3 regions of the Endozoicomonas sp. ALD068 genome follow, and region 1 is predicted to be linked to each of the others. Evidence: predicted binding sites of a transcription regulator. Region 1 holds the regulator's gene; each other region holds the start of a gene.
What was found. Region 1 encodes FNR, which switches genes on or off when oxygen is low (the NO sensors DNR and NnrR bind a similar motif). Its sites were predicted from a motif close to TTGATNTANATCAA; they were not measured.
Positions count from the first base shown of each region.

Region 2: nagE (N-acetylglucosamine-specific PTS transporter subunit IIBC) is a predicted target of FNR. The motif match lies at 4,359-4,372, and genes of this name have one in related genera.
Region 3: ACO6V5_RS21700 (OmpW/AlkL family protein) is a predicted target of FNR. The motif match lies at 3,811-3,824, and genes of this name have one in related genera.

Region 1 is NZ_JBLYNU010000004.1:2,978,239-2,988,199, forward strand. It holds gene hemN (oxygen-independent coproporphyrinogen III oxidase) at 196-1,587, shown strand; gene ACO6V5_RS09900 (autotransporter outer membrane beta-barrel domain-containing protein) at 1,687-3,261, opposite strand; gene ACO6V5_RS09905 (hypothetical protein) at 3,372-7,607, opposite strand; gene fnr (fumarate/nitrate reduction transcriptional regulator Fnr) at 7,926-8,684, shown strand; gene ACO6V5_RS09915 (adenine phosphoribosyltransferase) at 8,719-9,258, shown strand; gene ACO6V5_RS09920 (hypothetical protein) at 9,468-9,961, shown strand, end outside.
Region 2 is NZ_JBLYNU010000004.1:362,876-372,836, forward strand. It holds gene adhE (bifunctional acetaldehyde-CoA/alcohol dehydrogenase) at 1-2,045, shown strand, start outside; gene hemA (5-aminolevulinate synthase) at 2,483-3,688, shown strand; gene ACO6V5_RS01450 (YgjV family protein) at 3,714-4,229, shown strand; gene nagE (N-acetylglucosamine-specific PTS transporter subunit IIBC) at 4,545-5,927, shown strand; gene ACO6V5_RS01460 (HPr family phosphocarrier protein) at 6,247-6,504, shown strand; gene gap (type I glyceraldehyde-3-phosphate dehydrogenase) at 7,215-8,222, shown strand; gene pyk (pyruvate kinase) at 8,616-9,961, shown strand, end outside.
Region 3 is NZ_JBLYNU010000004.1:5,835,228-5,845,188, forward strand. It holds gene ACO6V5_RS21685 (DUF2065 domain-containing protein) at 100-285, shown strand; gene ACO6V5_RS21690 (ATP phosphoribosyltransferase regulatory subunit) at 402-1,586, shown strand; gene ACO6V5_RS21695 (adenylosuccinate synthase) at 1,722-3,014, shown strand; gene ACO6V5_RS21700 (OmpW/AlkL family protein) at 3,060-3,731, opposite strand; gene rnr (ribonuclease R) at 4,295-6,826, shown strand; gene ACO6V5_RS21710 (addiction module antidote protein) at 6,873-7,136, opposite strand; gene trhA (PAQR family membrane homeostasis protein TrhA) at 7,254-7,892, shown strand; gene ACO6V5_RS21720 (hypothetical protein) at 7,958-8,122, shown strand; gene rlmB (23S rRNA (guanosine(2251)-2'-O)-methyltransferase RlmB) at 8,502-9,239, shown strand; gene ACO6V5_RS21730 (DUF2789 family protein) at 9,253-9,495, opposite strand; gene ACO6V5_RS21735 (D-2-hydroxyacid dehydrogenase) at 9,588-9,961, shown strand, end outside.

The DNA.
Region 1 (9,961 bases):
TTTCCATGTCTGCCCCACAGGCGCGAAAGCATGGGAACCGGTATGAATTGCGTCACCTACTTATTGACACACGTCAAATACATTTGGCTTTTTAGTCTTTAAACTGTTAATAAAAGAACCGGTCAATCGGCTGTTTACCTGTATAGTCATCAACAGAGCCCAGCCAGATGAGCTGTAACCAATTCGAGAGTTAATATGAGTACAGCCCCCGTATGGGATACAGGTCTGATCAAGAAGTATGACCTCAGTGGCCCAAGATACACATCCTACCCCACTGCCGTTCAGTTTCAGGAGGGGTTTAAACCCGAGCACTATGAATCCAGCGCCCGGGAAAGCAGTGCGACTAATAAACCCCTGTCGCTTTATGTACACATACCTTTCTGCAGCCACGTCTGCTACTACTGTGGCTGCAACAAGATAGTCACCAAACACCGTTCCAAGGCAAAAGACTACCTTGACTACCTGTTTCGCGAGATTGACATGCAAGCCAGTCTGTTTGGCCGGGAGCAGAGAGTCGAACAGCTTCATTTTGGTGGCGGCACTCCGACGTTTCTGAGCCCGGACCAGATTTCTGCGGTGATGGACAAGCTGAGATCCGTCTTCAACTTCAACTGTCAAAGTCATTCGGACTTTTCCATCGAGCTGGACCCTCGCGAGGTGGATTGGGTCATGATGTCTCGCCTGCGTGACGAGGGCTTTAACCGTATCAGTATCGGTGTACAGGATCTGGACGAGAAGGTTCAGAAAGCCATCAACCGGGTGCAACCCGAAGAACAGGTTCAGTCTGTTCTGGATGCCGCCAGAACCATGGCTTTCAAGTCAGTGCATATGGACCTGATTTATGGCCTGCCTCATCAGACCGTCGAAGGTTTTATGAATACCGTGAACCGGGTGATCGAGATGGCACCAGACCGACTGTCATTATTTAACTACGCTCACCTGCCACACCGTTTCAAACCGCAGAGAAGGATCAACGAGGCAGATCTGCCTTCTCCTGAGGAAAAGCTCGACATTCTGCATAAGGCTACCGAGAGGCTGGTGGAGCGCGGCTATGTCTTCATCGGCATGGATCACTTTGCCCTGCCGGATGACGAGCTGGCCATTGCCCAGGAAACAGGCACCCTGCACAGAAACTTCCAGGGTTACACTACACACAGTCACTGCGATCTGATTGCCATGGGCGTCTCTTCTATCAGCAAGGTGGGCGGTGTTTATGCGCAAAACCATGTCAGCATGGAAGCGTATGAAAACTCGATCAATGAAGCCCACCTGCCAATCTACCGTGGTTTGACCATGAATCGTGACGATGAGATTCGCCAGAGTGTCATCAACGAACTGATCTGCCATTTCAAACTGAACTTTGCTGAGGTGGAAGAGCATTATGGCCTCAAGTTCAGTGACTATTTTTCTGATGCACTGGCAGCACTGAAACCTATGGCTGACGATGGTTTGCTTTCTTTGACTGAGCAGGGAATTAAGGTGGAACCCAGGGGCAAAATGCTGATCAGAAACATCTGCATGCAGTTTGATGGTTATTTTAAGCAGCAGATACAACAGCAGCAGAACCTCTATTCAAAGGTTATTTGACACTTTTCGTGTAGAAATGCGGGCAATGCACGATTTCTATTGTTTGGTTATCCTTTTAAAAGCCAGAATAGCCAGACAGCCCGGTTTTTGTGGTAACAATCAGAAAGATCGTGTGTAGCTCAGCTGAAGGCCATCACTGGTACTGCGACTGGATCGAATCGCCGTATAATTCATGCTCAGACTGGATTGCCCGGACATTGTGGTGTTGTAGCCCATACTCAGATACAACCCATTGTCGTTAATCTCCTGAGCCCGATATTCTGACGATGCATGTTGGCCGGTATTATTAACTGTGTATCTGGACTTTCCACTCAACACCGTCTGCTGCTGGTAGCCCGCAGAAAACTTCAGGGCCGAGGGGGTATCCCCGGTTTCATTCAGTAAGACAAAGTCACTGCCCAATCGTAAAATCGATTGCTCAAAAGACTGCCCGCGCACAGCCAGCGCTCCGTCAGACAAGCCTTTCTCTCTAAAGCTGTCCGACTCTGAATGATGATAAAGGAACTCAACCATAGGTGTGACGGTAAGACCATCGAGCCAGTTATCCATATCGATGTCATAACCCAGGGCACCGAAGGCATTCCAGTCGGTGCCTGAGCGATAGGCTCGAAGTCGATGACCATCGCTACCCGTGCGTTTGCTGCTGTATTGTTTGGTACCAAGAGTCAGGGCACCATCAAACTGCCATTGATCCCTCTGCCAGGACAGGAACGGACCAAAGTGAACAGACTCTATGGAGCCCGAACCCAATTTCTGCTGAAAACTGGCTGATGTTTTCCGGCTACCCAGCATCAGGCCGACAAGGGTATTTTCAGTGGCCTGAGTGAATACTCCGACATTCAGCCCGTGACTGTCGGCATTCATTCCCTCTAAACCAGGCAGTGATGAGTAATGGGATTTCGAACCATAAGTTTGTACAAAGCTGTGCCACTGACTGCTCTCACCGCTCTGCAACTTCCCGGTAGATGTTTGGTTACCGCCTTTCACAGTACGTTGATCCAGACTGGCATTATCAAGAAGAAAAGCCTGACCATTGCGGTAGAAATCCAGAATCTGACGCAGATCACTCAACTGACTGAACAGCGCCCGGGTAGTAGCCATTTCCAAGTGGCGTGAGCCATTTAACGTCGCCTGAGCACTGGGAGACGGATGAAAGAGCACTTCTCCGGCTTCAGGCAGAGACTGATCAATCAGTGACTGCAACTCACGACTGGCAGCCCCTTTCTCAACTCTGACAACCACCCATTTTTCCTGAGCACCTTTTACCCCATCGACAGGTTTTCCAGGCTTTTTCGGACTTGCAGGATCTGTCGGGATGAGACTCGAATCCGAGTCAGGTTTATGATTAACGTGCGCTTCTCCGCCTTCACCACCGCCTCCGTCACCGCCATTTTCAAGGAGCCTGAGAGTAATTTCATAAGGCTTGTCTTCACCGGGATTAAAAAAAGAGACCGGTTCAACCAATACCGGAGCAGGTTTATCATCACTGCCGTTGTCCGGGCCGTATAGCCATTGACCAAATTTGTAGGAGAGTCCGCCAAGCCCAGTCCCCAGCAGGGCCGTTCCCCCGGTCACAATTATGGCCGGATCAATGGCCAGCACTGGCAATGGCAACACAGCGGTTGCCAACAGCATGACCAAGACCATAGATAATTTGAGCGATTTTCTGGCCATAATTCCCTCCCCCGGAGTACTGATTTAATTCCTTCGGGGGACTATGACCGATTATTTTCAGGATTTGACTAACAAGGTTGTTATATTAACGGTTGTGTATTGCCCGCTTGCTAACGAAACTTTTGCATTATATTGACAGCATCTTCCTGCCGGAGCCAGTCGATAAGCTTTTGCTTCCTCTGTTCCAGCCTGACTCGCGGACTCTCTGGCCCGGTTTCTTCATCGGAAGATTCAGACCAATCCAGCTCTTCAAGCTCCCGGTCAATTTTCTCCAGCTCATCCACTGCAGAGCTCACTTGCTGGTAAAGGTAAAACTCTTCCTGATAGTCCAAATCTTCAGGCAGCTGCTGCCAGAGCGTCTCATTCTCAACAGAATCCTCAAGGCTGTCGACTTCAGACTGGGTCGAATCGTATTCTGATGGCGGATTGTCTTCATCGTCAGAGGCACAAGAAGTTAAATCGTTAAAGCCCCCTGAATAGTGATCTAAAAAATCACTATAATCCCATTTCAATCCCACAGGGTCATCGAGCTGCAGACTGCCCGGGTCATTTGCCGTCGACTGCAATGACGAAAGCACGGTTATCGCTGTGGGTGAAATCGTCTGGGAGGAGTCTTTAAGCCTTCCATCCCTTCGCAGTTGATCAACAATAATGTCTTGTAGCTCGCCCATGCCCCATTCCAGCGCTTTTGTTGTTAATCCACGATATTCCAGTTCAGCGATCAGGTATGTCCGAAGGGCCATCAATTCTTTGAAGTATGCCCTTGAGCGAAGCTGTTCCTCATTCAGGGCCTGCTGCCAGCTCTCAAGAGCTTCTTCGCCAGCCAGCTCAATCTCCCAGTCTCTGGCGTCATCGTCATAATCGTCAATGCGGTGAATATAATCCAGAGGTTCGGTCAGCATGGCTTCCAGACCTGCCCCGAGACGGGTTTCATGTTCATCAACGGCAATGTACTTTTTAACCACTTCCAGAATTACCCTGGGGTAGTCTTCATCAGGAATCTCCGACAGTGGCATTTCAGAATGCTGTAGAACAAACTGCATCTTCAGCGTATTGATCTGACTGAGATAATCTGCTGACTTTTTTTGCTCCAGCAAGAGATCATCGCGCACCCGTTCCAGCGCCAGGGCTTCGGGATCTGCTTCAGCCTGAATAACAGGATGATTCTTCACTGTCATGAGAGTCCGTGACAGCTCTTTCGCTTCCTGTCTTGATGCCTGCAGCGAGGCTTCAGCAGCAACCAATTCTTCAGCAAACTTGTCTGCCTGTTCAGGGTCGCTGCCTTTTTGCAACCCATTGAGCGTTCTCAGAGCTTCAACCAGCTTAACCTGAGTTTCCAGAGTCTTGGTCTGACCCTCTATTTCCTGAACTTTCAACAGATAGTTCATATCATGGAGCTGTTCGACCTGACGTTTGAGAGCGGTCATTTCCTGTCCCGTCAGAACAACGATCTCCTGACATTCAGACTTCAGCCGGGACAAGGTCCTGGTAAACTCATCAGCATTACTTTGAAACGACTCATGAGGCGTTTGCAAATACCCCCCGAGGAGCGACAGCTGTTCCTCAATGTCCCTGAGCTTACCTTTGAGCTCTGGCAACGTCTGAACATCAGCCAGAGATTCGCTTACAAGATTGTCACTGGCACTCAGCTCTCCCTGTAATTTTTTGACATTGCCTTGTGCTTTTTCCAGCTCGTCCACGACTCGTTGATGAGCTTCTTTATCAATGCCTTCGGGTTTTGACCTGAGCAGCTCAAGCTCGTTGGTCAGGGAATCCAGTCTGAATTGCAGTTTAGCCCCGGAGTCTTCCAATTCTTTGAGCTTTAGCCTTCGCTCTTCGGACTCTATCTTGGTTGACTGCAGCTGAACGGATACAGCACTCGCTTCCTGCTTTGTGGCATTTAACTGCTCCGAGACCTGAGCGAACGCCTCTTCAACTTGCTTAAGTCTCTCACTCATTTCATGAACTGAGTCGTTTTTGCTGATCAGGTCCTGCTGTAATTTTCTGGCAAGAAGCTGACTCTGCTCAGCTTCAGATTTGGCCTGCCTGATTTGCTGTTGCCAGACTCTTCTTTTTTTCTGACCTCGTTTATTATTAAACTGAGTGACTTCTTCGAGCAGCTGCTTATTCATACTGCTCAACGCCTGAAACTGGAGCTCCAGGTTATGCTTTTGCTCCTCAACCTTTCTTAAGTGGTTTTTGGTATTCAGCGAATCACTGGTCAGTTGATCCACGTGATCCATAGCGCTGACCACAGTCCCCTCTATGGCCTGGCTGCGCACAGACTCATACTCTGCATTCAGGTCAAATACCTTCTGTTCAGAGCTTTCCAGAACACTTTCTGTTTTCTGTAAAAGGTCGCGAACTTCCCTGATCTCTCTATCTCTAACCAGCACCTCTAGTCTCACCCGGTCCAGTTCGGCTCTGAGCTGTTGATTCGAAAGCTCACCCTGACTGATATTCTCCTGAAGGCGGGTATAACTTTCCTGCAACAATTCAAGCTCATTCTTTTTCTCTTCAAGCTGACGCTCTGTCAAGACGAGCGCATCCCGATCGGTCTTTTCCTGTTCCCTGAGATGCTGGATCTGCACCTCCAGCAAACCTTTTTCTTTAGCAACGGCTGCTTCCCGTTGCTTAAAACCATTGAGCTCTGCTGTCAGCACTTTTCTGGAAGAAGCCTCATGTTGCAACTGAACTCTGGTTTCCTGGAGCAGTTCCCCCTGAGCCTGCAGTTCTTTTTCAACATCCTTGAGACGCTGAGTCGACTTATGGGCTTCTACCCAACGGGCTCTGACCATCTGCTCTTCCCGGGTGAGCAGATCAATCTGCTCCCGATAAAACTGATTCTCGGAAGCGACCTTTGCTGAGTTATTGATCAACCTGGCCTTCTCTTTTTGCAATTGTTCCAGATCTGACCTCAGTTGCCTTTCCTGAATGCGTTGAGCCGCCTTATCCTCCTCCAGCTGATTCTCCAGCTCATGCTGTAACATCTGACTGCTTTCAAGCTGCATACGAACAGCATTAAGTTCATCAATGACAATCAGGTAGTCCTTATAGGTTTTGTCTTTATGCTGAATGGCAGAACTCAGCTGAGACTCCAGGAACAGTACCTTCTCAGTAGCCCTCTCCAAATCAAGCTTTTGGGTAACCGCCTCATCAGAAACCGTCTTTACCTCCGTTTCCAGAGATCGAACTGTCTGCTGGGTTTGAAACAGCTGGTTTTGAATAGCCTGCTGATCGGCTCCTGCCTCCATCAGCATCCGCTCGGCTGCCCTGAGTCTTCTTTGCAATGGTTTAATGGTGTCTCGCTCAACGGCTTTCTTCTGCAAAATCAGTGCCTGAATGTCAGTAGTCTGATGGTTTTTCTGCCGATTCAGCCTTTCAAACTCAATATCTTTTTCTTTAATGGTTTCAGTCAGAATCCGTGCTTCATCTTCAAGCGCCTCGACCTTTTCCTGAAAAAGCTGAAGTGTCTCTTGTAACCTCAAATCCTGTTGTTTTAACTGCTGGCGATCTCTTCCCTTATCACTGCCTTGCCTGTTCCTGAGCGCCTCACTCAGTTGTTCAACTTCGTCAAGCACTTCCACCATCTCACGATCAACTTTCCTGTGCTGCTCAGTCAGTGTTTTCAACTCACCAGCCAACTCTTTTTGCTGTTTCTCCGCAGCCCTGAGTTTTTCGATTCTATGTTGCATTTGTTTAAAGTGTTCTTGCCCTGATGCCAGATCCGCTTTTCCCGGGAGCAGCTGGTCGGCCAACTCTGCTTTTCGCTGTTTCTCCAACTTCAGCGCGTCTTCTGCCTCACGGAGCCTTCTATCCAGAGCCTCTGCACGCTCAGACTCTCTTAGCTCCAGCTGTTCCCGAATGATTCTCTGGGGTTGTGCATGGGTAATGACAAAATCAGTCAGTTGCTTTGAACGTGTTTCCAGCTCGCCTGAATGGGTCCGCAGATAAAACAGGTAGCCCACCCCTGAACATACAGCCAGTCCGGCAGCAACAGGCACCGATACAGAAGCGGCCCCGGCAGCAAAAGCACCGACGACCAGAACCCCGGTTCCCTTGGCTATCGTGACAGCAATTCTGCGGCCATCCCAGATCGCACTTTTTTGAAGCCGGATACGATGCGCCTCTTCAAGCTCAGCACACTCGGCCTCTTCGAGCTTTAATGCCCTGAGTTCCTCAATTGTCAGCTCACCCTTTCTGGCCATCAGGATTTGCTTTTCCTGTGGTGAAAGATCATTGAACGTCAAATCCTCAGCGGCAACGAGTTCCTCAAAGGTTCGAGGTTCAGCCACTTGCACGGTTGGAGTAAACAGAATCCCTGTCACTGAGCTGAGCAGACTCATGGCGTAAATCTCCCTGATTTACGAAATTGTATTCAGTACAGTTATCGACACATTGGCGCTGAAGAACATCTTTCTTGCATCATAGGTATTGATAGCGTTCACAGCCTTCTCATCAAGCTCAATGACTTAACTGCCAGGCAACTGATCAAGTACAACATTTTTTTAGTGCGGACTTATCGCAACCCAGTAAGGATTTTCCGAAAAAGCCTTAAGTATGAAGGAATTACGCTTTAGTCTCGGAAAGCACAGACTTACACTTTGGTAGCATTTTCAATAGAATCGTCAGCGATTTCGCCAATACGACTTTGAGGCCACTCAATGACGTCAAAGCCCAATGTACGACAACCTGGCCATGTGGCCTGCAGAGACTGCAGTCTTAGCTCCCTCTGCCTACCTCTGGCATTGAATCTACAAGACATTGACCAGCTTGATCGCATCATCAAGCGAAGCCGCCCTCTCAAGAAGGGGGAACACCTGTTCCTGGAAGGAGACCGGTTTACCAGCGTCTTCGCTGTCCGTTCCGGGGCCTTAAAAACTTATACCGCCACCAATGAAGGTGAGGAACAGATTACGTCTTTCTATCTTCCCAGTGAGATATTGGGCCTGAGTGGTCTCGATACTGACGTCTACCCGGTCTCTGCTCAGGCCATGGAAACCACCATGATCTGTGAAATCCCCTTTGACCAGCTGGAAACGCTATCCGACCGATTCCCGGAGTTGCGTCGTCATATGATGCGCCTGATGAGTAAGAAGATTCGTGAAGATCAGCAGATGATGATGCTATTGTCCAAGAAAAACGCTGATGAAAGAATTGCGACCTTCCTGATCAACCTGGCCAGTCGTTTTCGTCGCAGAGGCTTCTCATCCCAGTCATTCCGCCTGTCCATGTCCCGCAATGAAATGGGCAATTACCTGGGACTGGCTGTAGAAACCGTTAGCCGGGTATTTACCCGGTTCCAGAAAAACGATCTGATCTTCGCAGTGGGCAAAGAAATTGAAATCCGTGACCCGATTCAATTATGCTCCCTGGCGGGTGGAAAGTCTGTCGGTTTGGAACAGATTATCTCCTCCGCATAAGCGCACCAGGAACGGACATTAAGGGAAAGATATGATCGTTGACGAAGCTTATCTGAAAGCACAGATTAGAACCGTTTCTGACTGGCCAAAGCCCGGCATTCAGTTTCGGGATGTGACCACTCTTTTCGAGAACCCCAAAGCCTGGCGGTCGGTCATGGACAGCCTCATTCATCGCTATATGGATGTTGAGTTTGACCGGATCGGCGCTCTTGATGCGCGGGGCTTCCTGATAGGCTCTGCATTGTCATATGCCCTGAACAAACCACTGATCCTGTTTAGAAAAAAGGGAAAGCTGCCCTACAATACTGTCGCTCAGGATTATGAACTTGAGTACGGGAAGGCAACGCTTGAAGTTCATGCAGACACTATTAAGAAAGGCGATAAAGTCATTCTGGTTGACGACCTGATTGCTACAGGTGGCACTTTGCTTGCGGCCGGTCAACTGGTCAGACAACTGGGCGGACAAATTCTGGAAGCAGCTGCCATTATGGATCTTCCAGACCTTGGTGGTTCAAAGATACTAAATGAAGCAGGAATTCCTGTCTTCTCACTGTGTGAATTTGAAGGGGAGTAGTCTCCTTCTTTTCTTTCCCGGCACCCCACGCCTTTCAACGCCTTCGCAACTTTCAGGTATTCAGTTTTATCGGAAAATGACTATCAGGGGCTGCTGTGGTTTTCACACCCGAAGTATGCCCTGGTTAAATTATGCTGTACTTAAGAATTTTCTGAGTGCTACGATAATCTGAATAATGAAAATAATGCTCTAAGACAAAGGAAATCCCGATGGGTATTTGTGCAAAGGAGCTGCGCCACTACGTTGTTCGCCCGACCCTGAAGCATTTAAAAATGTGGAGTCCTACGGCAGAAAATCTGCTGCTGGGAACAGCTGCCAGAGAATCCGGACTGGGTTTTCATCTTAAACAGGAACACCATCAGGCTCTGGGAATTTTTCAAATCTCGCCCAGAATGCATCGCAATATCTGGGACCATTATCTGGCGAAGAAATCCGACCTTTCCAGTTTGATCCGGGGACTGGCCAGCCAGAGAGAATTTCTGGCTCATCCGCATCTGGAATTAGCGACCAATCTCTCTTACGCTACCGCCATTGCCTGGATGATTTATTATCGAATCGATAAGCCAATCCACAAGGTGCCCCACGATGACGTCTATGCCTTGGGTAAGCTTTGGCATAATTACTACCACCGTCACCACCCCGGCCCCATTGAGAGCTTTGTGGACAGTTACAAGGCTTTGATAACGAATTCTACTGAGACAGA
Region 2 (9,961 bases), 2.6 Mb from region 1:
AGGCCACTCAGAAGTTGATGACCCATCCCGAGATCTCAGTCATTCTCGCCACCGGTGGTTCAGGTATGGTTCGGGCCGCCTATTCTTCTGGCAAGCCGGCTCTGGGGGTGGGTCCGGGTAATGTGCCCTGTGTTATTGATCGCACTGCCAATATCAAGCAGGCCGCCAATGATCTGGTTCTGTCCAAGAGTTTTGATAACGGAATGATCTGTGCCTCCGAGCAGGCTGCCATAGTACACGACGAAGTTTATGCTTCTTTTAAGGAAGAGATGAAGAGGCTGAATGTCTATTTCACCTCTCCCAAAGAGACCGATCGCCTGGCTGAAGTGGTCATTATTGACGGCCATGTCAACAGTAAGATTGTGGGGATGAAGCCATCCGATATTGCTGCGCTGGCAGATATTAAAATACCGCAAGAGACAAGGGTTATCGCGGCTGAGATTGAAGGGGTTGGGCCCGAGTTTCCCCTGTCCCGCGAGAAGCTCTCGCCGGTGTTGGGCTTTCTCAAGGCCAGGGATACCCAACATGGTATTGAGCTGGCCGACCAGATGCTGAACTTCGGTGGTCTCGGGCATTCCGCTGTTCTGCACTCCCAGAACGATGATGTGATTGATGAATTCTCGCTGGCGATGAAGGCCGGTCGTATTATCATTAACTCACCAAGCACCCATGGTGCTATTGGTGATATTTATAACACCAACATGCCCTCCCTGACTCTGGGTTGTGGCACCTATGGTGGGAACAGTACGACGTCCAACGTTTCTGCTGTTAACCTCATCAACGTCAAGCGCGTGGCCAAGCGCAGGGTTAATATGCAATGGTTCAAAGTGCCCAGAAAAATCTATTTCGAAGCCAACTCCCTGCAATACCTTGAAAAAATGCCCGACATTTCTCGTGTGTTCATCGTGACAGACGAGGTGATTCAGAGTCTGGGATATGTTGAAAAGGTTCGGTACCACCTGAGAAAACGTCCGGTGCCAGTGCAGGTGAGGGTATTTAATCAGGTTGAGGCCGATCCGAGTCTGGCGACTATTCGCGAGGGTGCCGAGGATATGGCACTGTTCAATCCGGACGTCGTGATTGCTCTGGGTGGTGGCTCTCCTATTGATGCGGCCAAGGGCATGTGGTTGTTCTACGAGCAGCCAGAAGCTGATTTTGCGGGTATGGCCCAGAAGTTTTTTGATATCCGCAAGCGGGTTTACAAGTTCCCGAAACTGGGCAAGAAAGCCAGACTGGTGGCTATTCCCACAACGTCCGGAACCGGCTCTGAGGTGACTTCCTTTGCCGTTATTACCGATAAAGAGAAAGGCATCAAGTATCCTCTGGCCGACTATGAGTTAACGCCTGATGTAGCCATTCTGGACCCGAATCTGGTGCTGACGGTGCCCAAAAAGGTGACCGCAGACACAGGTCTGGATGTCCTGACTCACGCACTGGAAGCTTACGTCTCTGTGATGGCGTCAGATTATACGGATGCCCTGGCTATGAAGGCGATTCAGTTGGTTTTTGAGTATCTGCCGAAATCCTGCGAAGAAGCTGACAAGGTAGCCAGGGAAAAGATGCATAATGCTTCCTGCATTGCCGGTATGGCCTTTGCCAACGCTTTCCTGGGTATCAATCACTCTATGGCTCATAATTTGGGGCATGAGTTCCATATTCCCCATGGTTTGGCCAATGCACTGTTGTTGCCTCATGTGATTGAGTACAACGGGTGTCCGAATCCTTCCAAGGTGGCTTCTTTCCCGAAATACGATCATTACATCGCCCATGAGAAATATACCGAAGTGGCCAGGGCGCTGGGCCTGCCCTGTAAAACCCCTGAAGAAGGAGTCAAATCCCTGGCCAATGCTGTTCGTAAATTGATGAAGCGGCTGGGGATGCCTTTATCTCTGAAAGAGCTGGGGGTTTCTGAGAAAGGGTTTATGGAAAAAGTCAAAATGCTGGCTGATCATGCTTTTGAAGATCAGTGCACTACGGCAAACCCAAGAATGCCACTGATCTCTGAGCTGGAAACTTTGCTGAGGAAAGCTTATTACGGTGAGTGATCTTGTTTTTACTGTGGGGCGTTCCACACATCAGCATTGAAGGCGGCTCTGAACTATCTGGAGTCACACTGGTTCAATGGACTGTTGGCAAATACAAGAAATCAAAGGGGCGAAAGCGAAGAGCCTAACGTTATCCGGCAAGCATTAGCCAGAGAGGCTCCGATGTTTATGGCGTGCTGGCGTATTGGCTTGGTATTAGCGGTTGGATGAGGAGGTCATTAAGTGCTGAGTGATTCAAGTATACTTCTGTGAGCACCTGATGAGGTGGTTCTTTTGGGTGAGCCCACTGGCAGGAGTATGGTCGCGAGGCTATGTCCTATCTCGAATGCAATAAGTGAATGATTATATTGGATAATTTGATGTTTTGAATTATTTCAGTTTGTTACATCTCGCAATAAAATAAGCATGAGGCATAACAAAAAAAGAGCAAATTGCTGATGTATGAAATAATGGAAAGCCAATTGGCTCGCATAAAACAATCCGGCGAATACAGAATATTTACGGACATCAATCGCATTGGAGACAATTACCCTCGTGCGTTATCCAACGGCAAGCCCGTCACGGTCTGGTGCAGTAACGACTATCTGGGTATGTCTCAGAATGATCTGGTCATGGCCTCCGCCGTGGATGCCATCCAACAGCATGGCGTTGGCTCCGGCGGCTCTCGTAATATTGGTGGCACGCACCAATACCTCACTGAATTGGAAGTCTCGATTGCAGACTGGTATCAAAAAGAAGCTGCACTGGTTTACCCGACCGGTTACTCTTCAAACGATGCCACCTTGCAATGTTTACTGAGGATGTTCCCAGAGCTAATAATCTTTTCTGATGAAAAGAATCATGCCTCCATCATTAATGGCATTCGCTCATCTAAAAACCAAAAGCACATCTTCAGACACAATGACGCAGACCACCTCGAGTCACTTCTGAAAACCGTCGACATCGATTGCCCGAAACTGATCATCTTTGAATCCGTTTACTCTATGGATGGTGACATTGCCGACATCTTTGGGATTGTTACACTAGCGAAGAAATACAGATGCTTGACTTATTTGGATGAAGTACATGCCATAGGTATGTACGGCGCACGCGGGGCGGGTATTGCGGAGGCCTTGGGCCACGAATCGGATATCGACATCATACAAGGTACCATGGCGAAAGCCATCGGCGTGATTGGTGGTTACGTTGCTGGCAACCGAACCATTATCGACTTTATTCGCTCGTTTTCGTCCGGCTTTATCTTTACCACTTCATTGCCTCCAAGCATCGCCAGAGCCTGTTTAACCAGCATCAACCACTTGAAAGCCTCGGACTCTGAGCGCCAGAAGCTCAAGTTCAATACAGCGCTCTTGCGCGCGATTTTTGCGGAGTTGGGCATTCCCATCATGGGATGCTCAGAAACGCACATTTTGCCAGTCAAGATCGGCGACGCCCGGAAATGCAAACAAGCAGCCGATCTGCTGCTGAGCAAGCATGGGATTTACATTCAGTCGATCAACTCACCAACCGTCGAGGTAGGCACCGAGCGCTTCCGGATCAATGCAACGCCCAATCACACCGAGACGCATATTCGTCACCTCGCTGAGGCAATCAAGAGCGTGTTCGTTGAGCTAGAAATCGATCAAACTGTTGCGCTTGGGTGAGCCAGAGTGAACAAGGGTTGTAAACATGGATAATTACACGCTTTCACAGATCCTGGTATCCATCGCTATTGTGTTTGACCTGTTGTCTTTCCAGTTCAAAACACGCAAACACGTGGTGTTGTGCCTGTTTATTGCGGGAGCGTTGATTGCGACGCACTTTTACTTGCTCAATGCTTTCACAGCGGCCGTGGTTATGACGATTGCGTCAATACGCTATCTGACCAGTTACTTTACGTCTCGGCCCGGGGTAAGAAACCTGTTTTTGATTATCAATGGTGTGACACTCTTTGTTACCTACGAGTCTTTCATCAGTCTCGTGGCGTTCGTCGGCTCCTGCCTGCAAACGATAGGCGCATTCAGTAAAGACGATCGTGAGATGAGACTGATCATGATGGTGGGTGCGGTAGTTTGGTTGAGCCACAACGTTCTTGTCCTGTCCCCGATGGCCGTCGTCATGGAAGTGCTGTTCCTGCTCAGTAACATCGTGGCCTACCTGAGGTTCTACAACAAGAGCCCAATAGTGACAAAGTCCGAGTACTGAGCTTTACGTCTGTTTCATTCCAGCTAATGAACAGACATCTGGCTCCCATCGCTTAAGCACCTCATTGAGGTGCTCTCTATTGTGGTGTGTCATATATGACTACTGATGCCACATGTTCTGTTTGCTTTTTTGCTCTGGGTCAATAACCGGTTAATCTCTTTACGAAACCTTCACAACACAGTTGAACTGGTGCATTGTGACCGGTTACATTTCGTCCCAAACCATGCGCTGCCCATCAACTGTCTGCCTGTTTGAGTTCCACGGGGTTTTGATTGAGGTTTGTGCAGTGACGTTAATATCTAAGGGGTAACTATTTTGAACATTCTTGGCTATATGCAGAGATTGGGTAAGGCATTGATGCTGCCCATCGCCACTCTGCCTATTGCAGCAATCCTGTTGCGTCTTGGGCAGCCTGACCTGCTGGATATTGCCTTTGTCGCAGAAGCGGGTAACGCTATTTTCAGTAACCTGCCTTTGCTGTTCGCGATGGGTATTGCTGCCGGACTGTCAAAGGACGATGCCGGTGCAGCGGTGCTGGCGGGTGCAGTTGGCTATTTTGTCCTGACTGCCGGGGCCAAGACCATCAATGCCGACATTGATATGTCATTCTTTGGCGGCATTATTGCCGGTATTATTGCCGGTCATAGTTACAACCGTTTCCATGCGGTGGCACTGCCACCCTATCTGGCGTTCTTCGGTGGCAAACGTCTGGTTCCGATCATGACCGGTCTGATTGCTCTGGCGGTCTCTGTAGCAGCAGGTTATGTATGGCCAGTCATCCAGTCTGCCATTGATGCATTTGCTAATGGTATCTCTGAGTCTGGCCCCATTGGACAGTTTGCCTATGGAGTGCTGAACCGTGGCCTGATTCCGGTAGGTCTGCACCATGTTGTGAACTCTGTTTTCTGGTTTGGCTTCGGTGAATTCACCAATGCTGCCGGTGAGGTAGTTACGGGCGATCTGCCTCGTTTCTTTGCCGGTGACCCCACTGCCGGTACTTTTATGGCGGGCTTCTATCCGGTCATGATGTTCGGTCTGCCAGCTGCTGCGCTGGCTATGTATCTGGCGGCGCCTAAAGAAAATCGTGCCCGTGTAGGTGGTGTTCTGCTGTCTGTCGGTGCTACTGCCTTCCTGACCGGTGTCACTGAGCCTCTGGAGTTCATGTTCGTATTCCTGGCGCCAGGTCTCTACGCTGTTCATGCCGTGCTGACAGGTTTATCTCTGGTAATCACCAATATGTTTGGTGTTCTGCATGGCTTTGGTTTCTCTGCGGGTGCCCTGGATATGGCTCTGAACTGGGGGCTGGCTACCAAGCCTGTGACCCTGGTGTTCATTGGTCTGGCTTTCTCTGTTATTTACTTCTGTGTTTTCTATTTCGCTATCAGGGCTTTCAACCTGAAGACACCGGGGCGCGAAGACGAGGAGCCGGAAACAGCAGGATCTTCTGAAGCAGTCAGTGGTTCGGAGCGTGCTCTGCGTTTCATCGAACTGTTGGGCGGTGAGGGCAACCTGACCTCTGTTGAAGCCTGTATCACCCGTCTGCGTCTGACTCTGGCCAATCGTGACCTGATCGATGAAGCTGGCCTGAAAGCCGTGGGTGCCAAAGGTGTGGTGAAGCTGGGTGAAAATAACCTGCAGGTGATTCTTGGGCCTCAGGCTGAGATCATTGCGGGTGAAATAAATGCCCTGATGGCTTGACAATAGCTATTTTGCCCTGACTCAAAGAAACTTGTACCGGTCTTTCCCCGCAAAGCAGTTTAGGGGAAAATCCGGATACCTTTTTAGTCAGGGCTGTCTGATTCTTAGGTTATGGTGCGGAGTATACCTGGAGTATGTTCGACTTGCCGAATGACTGGGTGAATCAATATTTCCTGTCGGCTTACGTTCTGAAATTCAGGCTCAGCGTCTGAATTAAAGCAGACAGATAGTGTATCTTTATTCTGATGCATCCGTTTAGAGTCAGGCCTGTCCAGCCTCTTGCTTCCTGACAGGTGCTCAAGTTAGAGAGAGACCGAATATGTTTAAGAAAGATGTAGTGATCACGGCTGAGAATGGCCTTCATACTCGTCCAGCTGCTCAGTTTGTTAAAGAAGCCAAGAGTTTTGACTGTGACATCAAACTGGAAGCAGGTGGCAAGCAGGCCAGTGCCAAGAGTTTATTTAAACTGCAGACCCTGGGGCTGACTCAAGGCTCAACAGTGACCATCATCGGCGAAGGTGATGGCGCTGAAAAGGCTGTAGAGCATCTGGCAGAGTTTATCATTACTTTGAAGTAAGCTCTTTGTTGACCTGGCCTCTCCGGCCGGGTTGTCTCTCGGAATAAAGCAGTCGTGAATCAGGAAATGATTGAGTCGTCCTCTGACGGATTAGTTTGCTGCTGCAAAAATGCCTGTAATACTAAGGCGGTTGCGGGTATTCTCTAGAGAGTATCACGTACCGGGTGTATCTGAACGAATACATCGGGCCATGTCATTCACGAGGCAATACTGAGACGTGTTCTCAAGTATGTCTGTTGGATAGCTGGCGGGTAATGCGCTCTGGTGAGTTAAATTGTCAGGTGTTGTTACTTGTTAAAATGTTCCGGATTCTCTTCAGATTGCCGTCTGTATAGAGAATTCCGGCTCTTTATGTTCTCTTTGGCAGGTACACTACGATCCTCCAGTAAAGATTTGCCGGGGAACGATGTTTTCAAGTGTGCGATTATGTGTGTCTTGTTGAGCGTATTTGTAACGTCGTTCCAATCCTGTGTCAAGTCCTGGTGGTTTAATACGGATAACTTTTGTTGTGTTCCGTGAATAAAAGTGTCCTTTGGTGTGACTGTATGTTGGGCAGAGTCATCAACTCTGTTGATTGTTGAAAAAGCCTGTTAGCCCTTGTGTGGCAAGGGGGTTAGGTATTTTCACGAGGCTGAATTTACACCGGAAATCCTATTTACTAATGAACTGGCGGGTTATCCCGCTGTGACTAAAAGGGTATTGGAGACGTCATGATCAAAATCGCAATCAATGGCTATGGTCGTATCGGTCGCAACGTTCTGCGTGCACTCTACGAAGCAGGTCGCCGTGAAGAATTCCAGATTGTTGCTATCAATGACCTGGGTGATGCGAAAATCAATGCTCACCTGACCAAGTACGACACTGTACATGGTCGTTTCGACGCTCAGGTTGAGGAGGGTGAAGGTGCACTGTTTGTAAATGGTGACGAAATCAAGACATTCTCTGAGCGTGATCCTTCCAGTCTGCCCTGGGCCGCTCTGGGTGTAGACGTTGTATTTGAATGCACCGGTGTGTTCCGTTCCAAGGAAGCCTGCAAACCTCACTTGAGTGCTGGTGCCAAGAAAGTCATCATCTCTGCTCCGGGCAAGGAAGTAGACGCCACCATCGTTTATGGTGTTAACCACGACACTCTGACTCCTGACATGACCGTTATCTCTAACGCTTCATGCACCACCAACTGCCTGGCTCCCATTGCCAAGCCTCTGAACGATGCTCTGGGGATTGAAAAAGGCTTGATGACCACTATTCACGCCTACACCAATGATCAGCGTCTCAGCGATGTATACCACAGTGACCTGTATCGTGCCCGTGCTGCTGCACAGAACATGATCCCGACTGCTACCGGTGCCGCTGCAGCGGTTGGCCTGGTGGTTCCGGAGCTGAAAGGCAAGTTTGACGGTATGGCCGTTCGTGTACCTACCATCAACGTATCTCTGGTAGACCTGAGTTTTGTGGCCAGTCGTGAAACTTCTGCTGAAGAAGTTAACGAAATCATTGCTTCTGCTGCCAAGTCTTCCGAAGCGATGGGCAAGGTTTTGCACGTAAACCATGAGCCTCTGGTTTCCATGGACTTTAACCACAGCCCATTCTCTTCCAGCTTTGATGCCACACAGACTCGCGTTCAGGGTAACCTGGTGAAGGTTATGTCCTGGTACGACAACGAGTGGGGCTTTTCCAACCGAATGCTGGATACTGCTAAAGCGCTGCTGGGCGCCTGAATCCAGATCATTGAAAAGCCTCGCTGATCTGAGGCTTTTCAGGTTGATGCCGATGCTCTGATAACAGGGCATTGGATTCCTGAGACTGAGTGGCAAAAAGAAGAAGGTGTTTATGAAGCTGGCCGGGAATTAACCTCTCAACCTGCCTTCTGGACGATGGTAGATTAGCCTGCCATCTATAATGGGCTCAGATTGGCATACTGGCTTTCAGGTACACACTCTCCTTTTTGCTGCTTTATCAAGATAAGCAGATGCAGGAACGTTACACTTCGAACGTTCCTCACTTAAAAATTGTTGTCAAACTGCCGTATGGCATTTATGCCCCGGTCGACTCTTCCTTTAAGTAGTTTCATCGTGCTGGGTCGATTCGTGGCGAATTCGCGAGAGGATATCATGCTCAGACGCACAAAAATCGTTGCCACACTCGGACCAGCTACAGAGTCCGAAGAACAGCTCACCAAGCTGATTGAAGCCGGTGTCAACGTTGTTCGACTGAACTTCTCCCACGGTGATGCTGATGATCACCGTGTCCGTGCAGAGCGCATTCGCAATATCGCTGCCCGTCTGGGTCGCAGTGTTGCGATTCTGGGTGACCTGCAGGGGCCCAAAATTCGAATTGGTCGTTTCCAGAATGGCAAGATCTTTCTGCCCGATGGCGCTGAGTTCGTTCTGGATGCAGAGCTGCCTATTGATGCCGGTGATGAAACCCAGGTCGGTCTGGCTTACAAGAATCTGCCAAACGATTGCAAGGTGGGCGATGTGCTGTTGCTGGACGACGGTCGTCTGAGCCTGCAGGTTAAGTCGATTGAAGGTTCGCGCATTGTAACCACTACTCTGGATGGTGGTGAGCTGTCTAATAACAAAGGTATCAACCTGGCCGGTGGGGGTCTTTCTGCCGATGCCCTGACCGAAAAAGACAAGGAAGACATCAAGCTGGCTGCCTCTCTGGAGGTGGATTTCCTGGCTGTGTCTTTCGTTCGCAGTGCCAGTGATGTTGAACAGGCTCGCAAGCTGCTGGCTGAAGCCGGTGGTACTGCTGCCATTTTGTCCAAGATTGAGCGTGCTGAAGTGGTTCAAAGCTTTCAATTGCTGGAAGAAGTGATCCGGGCCTCAGACGCGGTCATGGTAGCTCGTGGTGACCTGGGGGTGGAAATTGGTGACGCTGAACTGATTGGTGTTCAGAAACAGATGATCAACGTTGCCCGTCGACTGAACCGTCCTGTCATTACCGCCACACAAATGATGGAATCCATGATTCACAACACACAGCCAACCCGTGCTGAAGTGTTTGACGTGGCCAATGCCGTTCTCGATGGCACCGACGCAGTCATGCTCTCCGGTGAAACAGCTACAGGCAAGCGTCCACATGAAGTCGTCAAGGCCATGGCCCGTATTTGTCAGGGCGCTGAAAAACATCCTGAAATGATCTCCGGAAGCAACCTGGATAAGGCCTATGCCGGTGAAACCGATGCCGCCATTGCGCTGGCTGCCATGCATGCGGCTAACCGTCTGGAAGGTGTAAAAGCGATCGTTTGCCTGACCAAAACCGGTGCGACTCCTCTTTGGATGTCCCGTGTTAATACCAGCCTGCCCATTTTTGCCCTGACTCGCTACAAAACCACCGAGCGCCGCGTTGCACTTTACCGTGGGGTGGAGTCGGTCGCTTTTGACAGTGGCAGCCAGTACGGTCCTGAAGTGAATCAGCGTGCTATTGCCGAACTAAAAGGTCGTGGCCTGCT
Region 3 (9,961 bases), 2.9 Mb from region 1:
GTCTGCTTCAGCCAGTGGTATGATACCGCAAACCGGGTTCTGCCCGGTTTTTTTGTGGACCTGTCCGGACTAAAAGCTTTGGGGAGTCATCCTGTGGATATGTTGCAACATCTGGGCATAGCCTTGAGTCTGATGCTGGTTCTGGAAGGCGTCTTGCCTTTTTTGTATCCCCAGCGCTGGCGCAATATGGTCACAAAGTTGTCAGAGATTGATAACCGGCAGCTGCGCATGGCAGGTTTTGGCAGCATGTTGGTAGGACTCATAATTCTGAGTATGCTCACGTAAAAGCGGAATAGTTTATCGCTCCAGGAGCCTGTCAGGCTTGAGTTGTCCGCCTCAGGACAGCCTTTAGTCCAACAGACTTCTGGCACAGTGGTAAAAGCGAAAAAAAGAGGGCTGTTATGACCGTCGCAGATCGCTGGTTATTGCCAGATGGCATTGAGGAAATTCTTGCTCCACGAGCACGTCAGGCAGAAATGCTTCGTCGTGAGATGCTGGATTTATTCGATTGCTGGGGCTACGAGCTGGTGATTCCTCCTCATCTGGAGTTCATGGAGTCACTGACAGCTGGTCTGGGCCGCGATCTGGAGTTGCAGACGTTTAAAGTAACAGATCAACTCACGGGTAGAACGATGGGGTTAAGGGCGGATACCACGCCAGCTGTTGCCAGAATTGACGCCCACACCCTGAAAGCAAAAGGGCCGGTTCGACTTTGCTACGCGAGCAGCGTGTTTCACACTCGTTCAGCGTCGTTGGGAGCCACAAGGTCGCCCATTCAGCTGGGTGCCGAACTTTATGGTCATGGCGGCGTCGAGAGTGATATTGAAGTCATTTCCCTGATGCTGGAAACACTGGCAGCGACCGGTATTGAGTCTGTGAACCTCGATCTGGGTCATGTGCGGATCTATCGTTCACTGGTGGAGTATGCCGGACTGAGTGAACAGCAGGAGCAGAAACTGTTTGATGCTCTGCAAAGAAAAGCGGTGTGTGAAGTATCTGAACTGCTGGCCAGCTGGCAAATCTGTTCGGGCACCGCAAAGATGTTTAAAGCGCTGACATCCCTGACAGGTCATGCCAGTGTCATCAATGATGCCCGTGCGGTACTGAAGGACGCGCCTGAGGCTGTTTTCAAAGCGCTCGACCAGCTGGAAGTGATTGCCGGCAAGGTCGCTGAGCTTTACCCGTCAGCTAACCTCTACCTCGATATGGGTGAGTTGCGCGGTTATAACTATCATACAGGCGTCGTGTTTGCTGCGTATGTTCCCGGAAAGGGACAGGCGATCGCCAAAGGCGGCCGATACGACGGCATTGGGCGGATCTTTGGCAGAGCTCGCCCTGCTACCGGTTTCAGTACAGACCTGAAGACGTTAATTGAGCTGAAGAGCCTTCCGGGTCTGAAAACGGATACCAGTGACGAACGAATGACGATATTTGCCCCTGTTGCTGCAGATCCTGCTGTTGTAAAGAAACTGCGTCGCCAGGGACAACGGGTAGTTTACCAACTGCCTGAACAAGAGACAGACGCTGCAGGCACGGGTTGCGACCGGCAGCTGGTCTGCCGTGACGGAGAGTGGGTTGTAGAATAACCCGGAAGTCTGATCGAAATTGATTTCAGTTAAACTTCTCCGGCCTGTCACAGATGCATGAGAGTCGGTTCAGAAAATGTTTTGAACTGAACTTTGTCATGTCTGTTTATTTTAGAAAGTAAGAGACCGTTTACCATGGGTAAGACTGTTGTCGTACTCGGCACTCAATGGGGTGACGAAGGTAAGGGCAAAATCGTTGACCTGCTGACTGAGCAGGCAAAAGCGGTTGTGCGTTTCCAGGGCGGCCATAATGCCGGCCATACATTGGTGACCGACGGTGAAAAAACCGTTCTGCACCTGATTCCTTCCGGTATTCTGCGCGAAGGCGTTGTATGCTACATCGGTAATGGCGTAGTTCTGTCTCCTGAAGCTCTGCTGAAAGAGATTCACAAGCTGGAAGAAGGTGGCGTTCCTGTTCGTGAACGTCTGCGAATCAGCCCGTCCTGCCCGCTGATTCTTCCTTATCACATTGCCCTGGACCAGGCCCGTGAATTGGCACGAGGCAAGGACAAAATCGGTACCACCGGTCGTGGTATTGGCCCTGCCTACGAAGACAAAGTAGCTCGCCGTGGACTGCGTGTTGCCGATCTTCTGCATCCTGAGCGTTTTGCCCAGAAACTGAAAGAAGTCATGGAGTACCATAACTTTGCTCTGGAGCACTACTACAAGGCTGATACAGTAGATTTTCAGAAGACTCTAGATGAAGCACTGGCCATGGGTGAACAGATCAAACCTATGATTGAGCGTGTGACCGACAAGGTTCATGAGCACCATGGCAAGGGGGACAACATTCTGTTTGAGGGGGCTCAGGGCTCTCTGTTGGATATTGATCACGGTACCTACCCATTCGTCACTTCGTCCAACACCACAGCCGGTGGTGTTTCTACCGGCAGTGGTTTTGGCCCTCTCTATCTGGACTACGTTCTGGGTATTACCAAGGCTTACACGACTCGTGTCGGTTCTGGTCCTTTCCCGACCGAGCTGTTTGACGATGTGGGTATGCACCTGGCCAGGAAAGGCAATGAGTTTGGTGCGACCACTGGACGTCCCCGTCGTTGTGGCTGGTTTGACGCTGTGGCTCTGCGTCAGTCTGTTCAGATCAACTCCGTATCCGGTCTCTGTCTGACCAAGCTGGATGTTCTGGATGGCCTGCAAACGATCAAGATCTGCACCGGTTACAAGAATGCCCGGGGTGAGTCCATTACGACCCCTGTGGATGCGGAAGAGTACGAAGCAATTCAACCGGTGTATGAAGAAGTGCCCGGCTGGAGTGAGTCTACATTTGGTGCCAGGAGCCTGAATGATCTGCCGGAAAATGCCCGCGCCTACATCCGTCGTCTGGAAGAAGTGGTGGGAACACCTGTCCATATCGTTTCTACCGGCCCGGATCGTGTAGAAACCATTATTCTGGAACAGCCTTTCGGCTGATCCAGTCCCCCGCCGGATTTACTGGCGGCGGGGGCTTCTTCGCCATCAGAACCTGTAAGAAACACCGGCCATGTAAACCAGTGGGTCCAGTTCTGCGTCCAGCTTGTAGCGGTCTCCAGAGTCGTCCCTGAACTTCGCTGTGGTATTGATGTCCATATACCATACAGCAGCATTCACGGCCCAATGCTCGTTCAGTTGATAGTCAAAGCCCAGTTGTCCACTCAGGCCCAATGAACTGTCCAGTTCCAGATCGCTGTAGATATCACTGGCGGAGCCTTTGAAATCTTCACTGAAGAAAACGGTGTAGTTCAAACCAAGTCCCAGGTAAGGCTGGAACCTGGCGTTTTTGTCCATCGGGTAGTATTGCAGGCTCAAAGTCGGTGGTAAGTGTTTAACTTCGGCAAAATCTCCCAATCCTGCCAGATCACCTTTTCCTTTCAGAGTGTGTTTGAACGGTGTCGCTGCCAGCAGCTCAACACCAAACTTATCCGACAGCATGTAGGTAAAGGAGAGTCCCAGCTGGGTGTCATTGTTGACGTCAACTGTTGCGTTCTTGTTCTCATCCCCGTTGGTTTTTAATCCTCCACTGTCAACATCCGTCTGAACACTGGCTACTCCGCCCCGGAAAATAAAATCTCCGGCCTCATAAGCCTGGGCAGAGGTAGCAGAAACAGCAATAGCTGCAGCAATGGTGAGTGAGAGAACGTTTCTGTTCATGGTGGTCCCTTGCATGTGGTTGCAAAAAAAGTTTCTTTGTTAACTATTAACAGTTTAATTAATTGCTTGTCGTACAATATTGATCTGAATCAATGCATAGCCGTGTCTGCCAACGCATATACGGTAGGAATTCTGTTGAAAGTGTGGGCATACTAAGCAAAGATGCGCGCTAGGAGCCTGACCGAGAATAGCGCCCGTAGCGAGGACGGCAGAAAATTGAGGATGAAAATTCGGTTTTGTGAGGAGAATAGCGAGCTATTTGACGAACAAAAGCGGATTTTCAGACCAATTTGCTGCCGCCGCAGTAGGGCAGACTATTCTCGGTCAGGCTCCTAGCAGTCTGTCGGACTTAAGCGTCCGTAGCGAGGATTGCAAGAAATTGAGGATAAAAATCTCTGTTTCTGAGGAGAATAGCGAGCTATTTGACGAAGAAACAGGGATTTTTAGACCAATTTATTGCAACCGCAGTAGGACAGTCTTAAGTCCGACAGGCTGCTAGTTACCCGGAGTAGGGTTACACTGCATACAGACATTATGTGATCACAGAGAGGTTAATAAACTCTATGCCCAAAAAAGGGTGGAAAGAACTGGACTCCCAGGCTGCTGATGAAGCAGCTCGCTACGACAACCCGATTCCCAGTCGTCTTTTTATTATGGAGACTCTGGAAAAGAGAGGGGCTCCGGCAAGCCATAAGTTACTGTGCCGTGAGTTGGGTGTAACTCTGCCTGAGCAGCAGGAAGCTTTGTTATTCCGCCTTAAAGCTATGATTCGTGATGGTCAGCTACTGGAAACCCGCAAGGGAACCTACGGTCTGTTGAGTAAAATGGATCTGATCAAAGGGCGTATTCAGGGTAATAAGGACGGCTATGGATTCCTGATTCCTGATGAGGGCGGCGAAGATTACTACCTCTCATGGCGTGAAATGCGCAAGGCTTTTGATGGTGATCGTGCGGTCATTCGTGAAACCGGAGTGGACCGCAGAGGACGACTTGAAGGTCAGATTGTTGAAGTCATAGAGCGTAATACCACCCAGTTGGTGGGTCGCTTTTACATAGAAAACGACAATGCTTTTGTCGTACCGGAAAACTCCAGAATTGGTCGCGAAATTCTCATCAAGCCGGGCCCTTTGATGCCCAGCCATGGGCAGTATGTTCTGGTTGAAATCCTTGAGCAGCCTGGCCGACGTGTTCAGCCGTTGGGCCTGATCAAAGAAGTGTTGGGTGAACGACAAGATGCCGGAATGGAAGTGGACGTTGCATTACGCACCCATGACATTCCTCATGAGTGGCCTCCTGAAGTGGAAGAGCAGGTGGCCCGGTTCAAGCCGGAAGTGGCTGAGCGGGACAAAAAGCACCGTGTTGATCTGAGAGAGACGCCTTTCGTTACCATTGATGGCGAAGATGCCCGTGACTTTGATGATGCAGTCTACTGTGAACCCAAAAAAAGCGGCGGCTGGCGTTTATTTGTAGCCATTGCTGATGTTTCCCATTACGTGAAGCCCGGAACAGCACTGGACAAAGAAGCCTATAACAGGGGCACTTCTGTCTACTTCCCGGGACATGTTATTCCCATGTTGCCGGAAGTATTATCAAACGGGCTCTGCTCTCTGAATCCTGAAGTGGATCGTCTGGCCATGCTGTGCGAAATGACCATCAGTGGCAATGGAAAAATTTCCGGTTACAAGTTCTACGAGGGTCTGATCCGCTCCCATGCCCGTCTGACCTATACCCAGGTTTGGGAAATGCTATCAAAGCCACTCAGTGATGAGGGCAAGGCTTTACGTCGCGAACGAAAAGCGGTTCTTCCCCATGTAGAAGAACTCTATAACCTGTTCAAGGTTCTGAAAAGTATTCGTTCTGACCGTGGCACTATTGATTTTGAAACGGTAGAAACACAGATCGTTTTCGGTCGTAACCGAAAAATCGAAAAGATTGTCCCTGCTGTCCGCAATGACGCGCACAAACTGATTGAAGAATGCATGCTTTGCGCCAATGTCTGTGCGGCCAAATTCCTTCAGAAACACAAGATTCCCGGGCTCTATCGCGTGCATGAAGGGCCTACTATGGAGAAGCGGCTCAATCTGAACAGCTTTATTGCCAGTCTTGGCTTATCGCTGCCTGCTGGCAAGCTGAAGCCCGCTCACTTTCAGGCTTTGTTGGCATCGGTTAAAGATCGCCCCGATTACAATGTGATCCAGACAGTGGTCCTGCGTTCTATGAGTCAGGCCGTGTACACTTCGGATAATCAGGGGCACTTCGGACTGGCTTTTGACGAATATGCGCACTTCACTTCGCCGATTCGTCGTTATCCTGATCTGCTGGTGCACAGGGCTATCCGTCATATTATTCGCTCTTCTGTTGAAACCCGGCATGTTGTTCGCGTGGGTGCCAGAGAGATGAATAAAAAGACCATTTATCCCTATGATGGCAGTGAAGTGCTGGCCATGGGAGAGCACTGTTCTGCGACAGAACGCCGGGCAGACGAAGCTACACGGGATGCTATGGATTGGCTGAAGTGCGAGTACATGCAGCAGCATATCGGACAGACGTATTCCGGTGTCATTTCGTCCGTTACAGGCTTTGGCCTGTTTGTCGCCCTGGATGATATTTATGTAGAAGGTCTGGTACACGTCACTAGCCTTCCGGATGATTATTATCATTACGACGCTGTTCATCATCGTATGGTGGGTGAAAGAACCGGCAGAAGTTATCGATTAGGTGATGATATCGAAGTCATGGTGGCCAGCGTCAATCTGGATGACCAGAAAATTGATTTCGAATTATCCACAGGTACTGCGCAGAGACCTTCACGTTCCCGCAAATCGCGAAAAAGCCCCTCAAAAGGTGGCAAGCCATTAACCAGTGTGGCCAAGAGTCGGGCCGCAAAAAGAGCTTTACTGGATGCAGCAAAGTCTGAAGAATCGGGCAAGAAAACTACAGGTAAAAAGAAAAAACCCACTCGCAAGCAAAAAGCCAGGGCTAAAAGTACCGGCAAGAAGTCCGGTAAATCCTCAGCCGGTAAGAAGCCAGAAACGAATAAAAAGTCGTCTGCAAAACCGGCCGACAGACAGCCGAGAAAGAGAAAGGCTAAGTGATTTGAAAGCGGTCAGGCGGCAATTTCCAATTTGACGCCTAATGATTTCAGCAATCGGTGAACAGTATCCATCGAGGCTGGACTTTGCCGTTAAATGTTTTATGAAGGCTCTCACGATTCAGGCCGGTTTGCTCTGCTAACTGAGCAATGCCCTTATGTCTGACTACATGACCCAGAGCCGTAATGAAAACAGCCGGATCATTATCGAGAGAGGCCTCAGTCAGGAACCAGGGAATGTCTTCATCGGTTAGGGCATTCTCAACCATATCGTAGCCGCCAAATCCCGCGCTTCCAGATTTTTTGATCAGCAAGTTGATCTTTCTTTGTAATCTGCTCTGACATTAACCAGAATCTTGAGTATTATCCGGGCTCAATAGCCTATTCCGAGTGTTAAGATGTCAGTCAACACCGACACAGGAAACAACCTCATGGCCAGATATAGCCTGGCTGAAGAGATTGCAAACAGTATCACCCACGGTCTGGGCGCTCTGCTCAGTGTGGCCGGTTTGACCCTTTTGGTAACCTATGCTGCCGAACAGCATGATGTCTGGCGCATTGTCAGCTTCAGTATCTATGGGGCAACGCTAATACTGCTCTTTCTCTCTTCCACGCTCTATCACAGTATCCAGCATGAGAACACCAAGAAGGTTTTCAAGCTGCTGGATCATTGTTCCATCTACCTTCTGATCGCCGGAACCTATACCCCGTTCTTACTGGTCAGCATGAGGGGAACATTGGGCTGGATCATGTTTGCCATTATCTGGCTGTTGGCTATTGCGGGCATTGTTTTTAAAGTCTGGTTTGGTCCACGCTTTAAAAAACTTTCGGTAGCCACTTATATTTTGATGGGCTGGCTGGTTCTTTTTGCGTCAAAAGAGTTGGCCAGCAAGATATCGCTGGAGGGTATCTACTGGCTGTTAGCGGGTGGCCTCTCTTATACTCTTGGGGCGGTTTTTTACCTGTGGAAAAAGCTGCCCTTTAACCATGCTATCTGGCATGTTTTTGTTCTGGGCGGTAGTGTCTGTCATTTCTTTGCTGTTTTTTTTCACGTACTGCCTGCCAGTTAGCAAAATCGTCGTAAACCCTCGCCCAATCGAGGGTGTCGCGAAACTCTCTCCAGCGTGAGAACGAGTTGACTCCCGTTATTCACGGCTTCATTCTCGTCATTCCCGCGAAGGCGGGAATCCACACTGACTCACCACCAGAACTATACTGCCCGTTGCCCCCCCTGGCCTTGTCATCCCCGAGAAGGCAGAGACCCACTGTTGGCGCTGGATTCCCGCCTTCGCGGGAATGACGACTTCAATAACCGAGGGGCACCCGGTTACTGCTGATGGAGGCTTCTGTGTAAGTCCAGTCGCTATAAGCTGGCTGTAGCCTGTGAAGTCAGAAGCCTCGCCTGACAAGGCGGGGAGTGTCACTTCCAGATCAGGCTATGGGGCAGAACTGTTGTCAGTGCTCGTGTTAGTGTGAGGTGGCAGGCAGCCATTCATCGCTTTTTGTAGTCATGGGATGTTACGTTTACGACCTTGACCTGTACCAGATGACCCTCAATGGTATAGATCACAGGGTATTGTTTATTCAAGCGTGAAGAGCGGTATCCATTCCACTGAAGCCTTCGGCTCTGCTAATATGCATTCCAATCCTGATTCCAACCCTGCATACGAATTTCCGTAATGAGTGATGATGTTGTTTTTGGCCTGCACGCTGTGCAGAGCCTGTTTGAGCATTCTCCTGAAAAAGTTTTAGAACTTTTGATCCAGAAAGGTCGCACTGATAAGCGCATTAATGCGCTGGTGGAGGAAGCCCGCAACCAGGGCGTGACGGTGCGTTTTGTCGAGCGCGGCCGACTGGACTCGAAAGTTGAAGGGGTGCACCAGGGCGTACTGGCCCGTGTTGCGCAGGCGAAAGTTTACCGGGAGGGCGATCTGGAAGATCTTCTGAACACGCTGGATGAGCCGCCTTTCCTCTTGATACTGGATGGCGTGACCGATCCTCATAACCTGGGTGCCTGTCTAAGAACCGCTGATGCCGCCGGTGTTCATGCTCTGATTACGCCCAAAGACAAATCTGCCAGCCTGAATGCGACGGCTCGAAAAGTGGCCTGTGGCGCAGCAGAGAATGTCCCGCTGGTACAGGTGACCAATCTTTCCAGAACCATGGATTGGCTGAAAGATCGTGGCATCTGGATGATTGGCACCGCCGGTGAAAGCGCTTGTGATATTTACAAGACAGACCTCAAGGGGCCCCTGACCCTGGTGATGGGTGCTGAGGGTAAGGGAATGAGAAGACTGACCCGTGACAAGTGTGATTCTTTAATCTTTATCCCCATGACAGGGTCAGTCAGCAGTTTGAATGTTTCTGTAGCGACAGGTGTCTGCCTGTTTGAGGCGGTTCGCCAAAGACAGTCATAGAACTCCGAAATTCTCAGGATGGTTTTTCTCTCAACAGAGCGTCCAGATGTTCAATGACTACAACCCAGTCAGCGTCTTCATTGTATGCCTGTTGAATAAAAGCCTGCTGGCTGTCTGAAAAGAAGTCGGCATGCTCAATTTTTACCCGATGGGGCATTTTTTTATGCTCTTCGATGAAGGCATTGATTTCTTGGTCGCTGCTGGGCAATCCAAGCTGATCAAACAGATCGTTCATGGTGTGATGAGCAGGTTCCATTGAGACCTCCTGATGGAATCTGTTTTCGTAACGTCATGATAGCAGGCCACTGTCTTTTGAAAAGATAAAACCGAATTCCAAAGGTAAAAAATGTGAGTACAAAAAAGAATGTCGTTTTATTGGATCGGGTTACTCTGGGTGACGGCGTATCACTGGAAGCGTTTCAACAGCTTTCATTACCGCTGGAAATATACGATCAGAGTCAACCAGAAGATATAGTTGAACGTTGTCGTGATGCGGTAGCGATTTTCACCAATAAAGTGGTGATTGATGAGTCGACACTCTCTTCACTCCCCAACCTTCGATATATCGGAGTAATGGCAACGGGAACAAATAATATTGATCTTGCTGCGTGTGATCTGCGAGGAATTAAAGTCCAGAACGTAGAAAGTTACAGCACCGCATCTGTTGCCCAACATACCATGGCTTTGATTCTGTCTCTGGCGGGCTCTGTTCCTGCTTACAT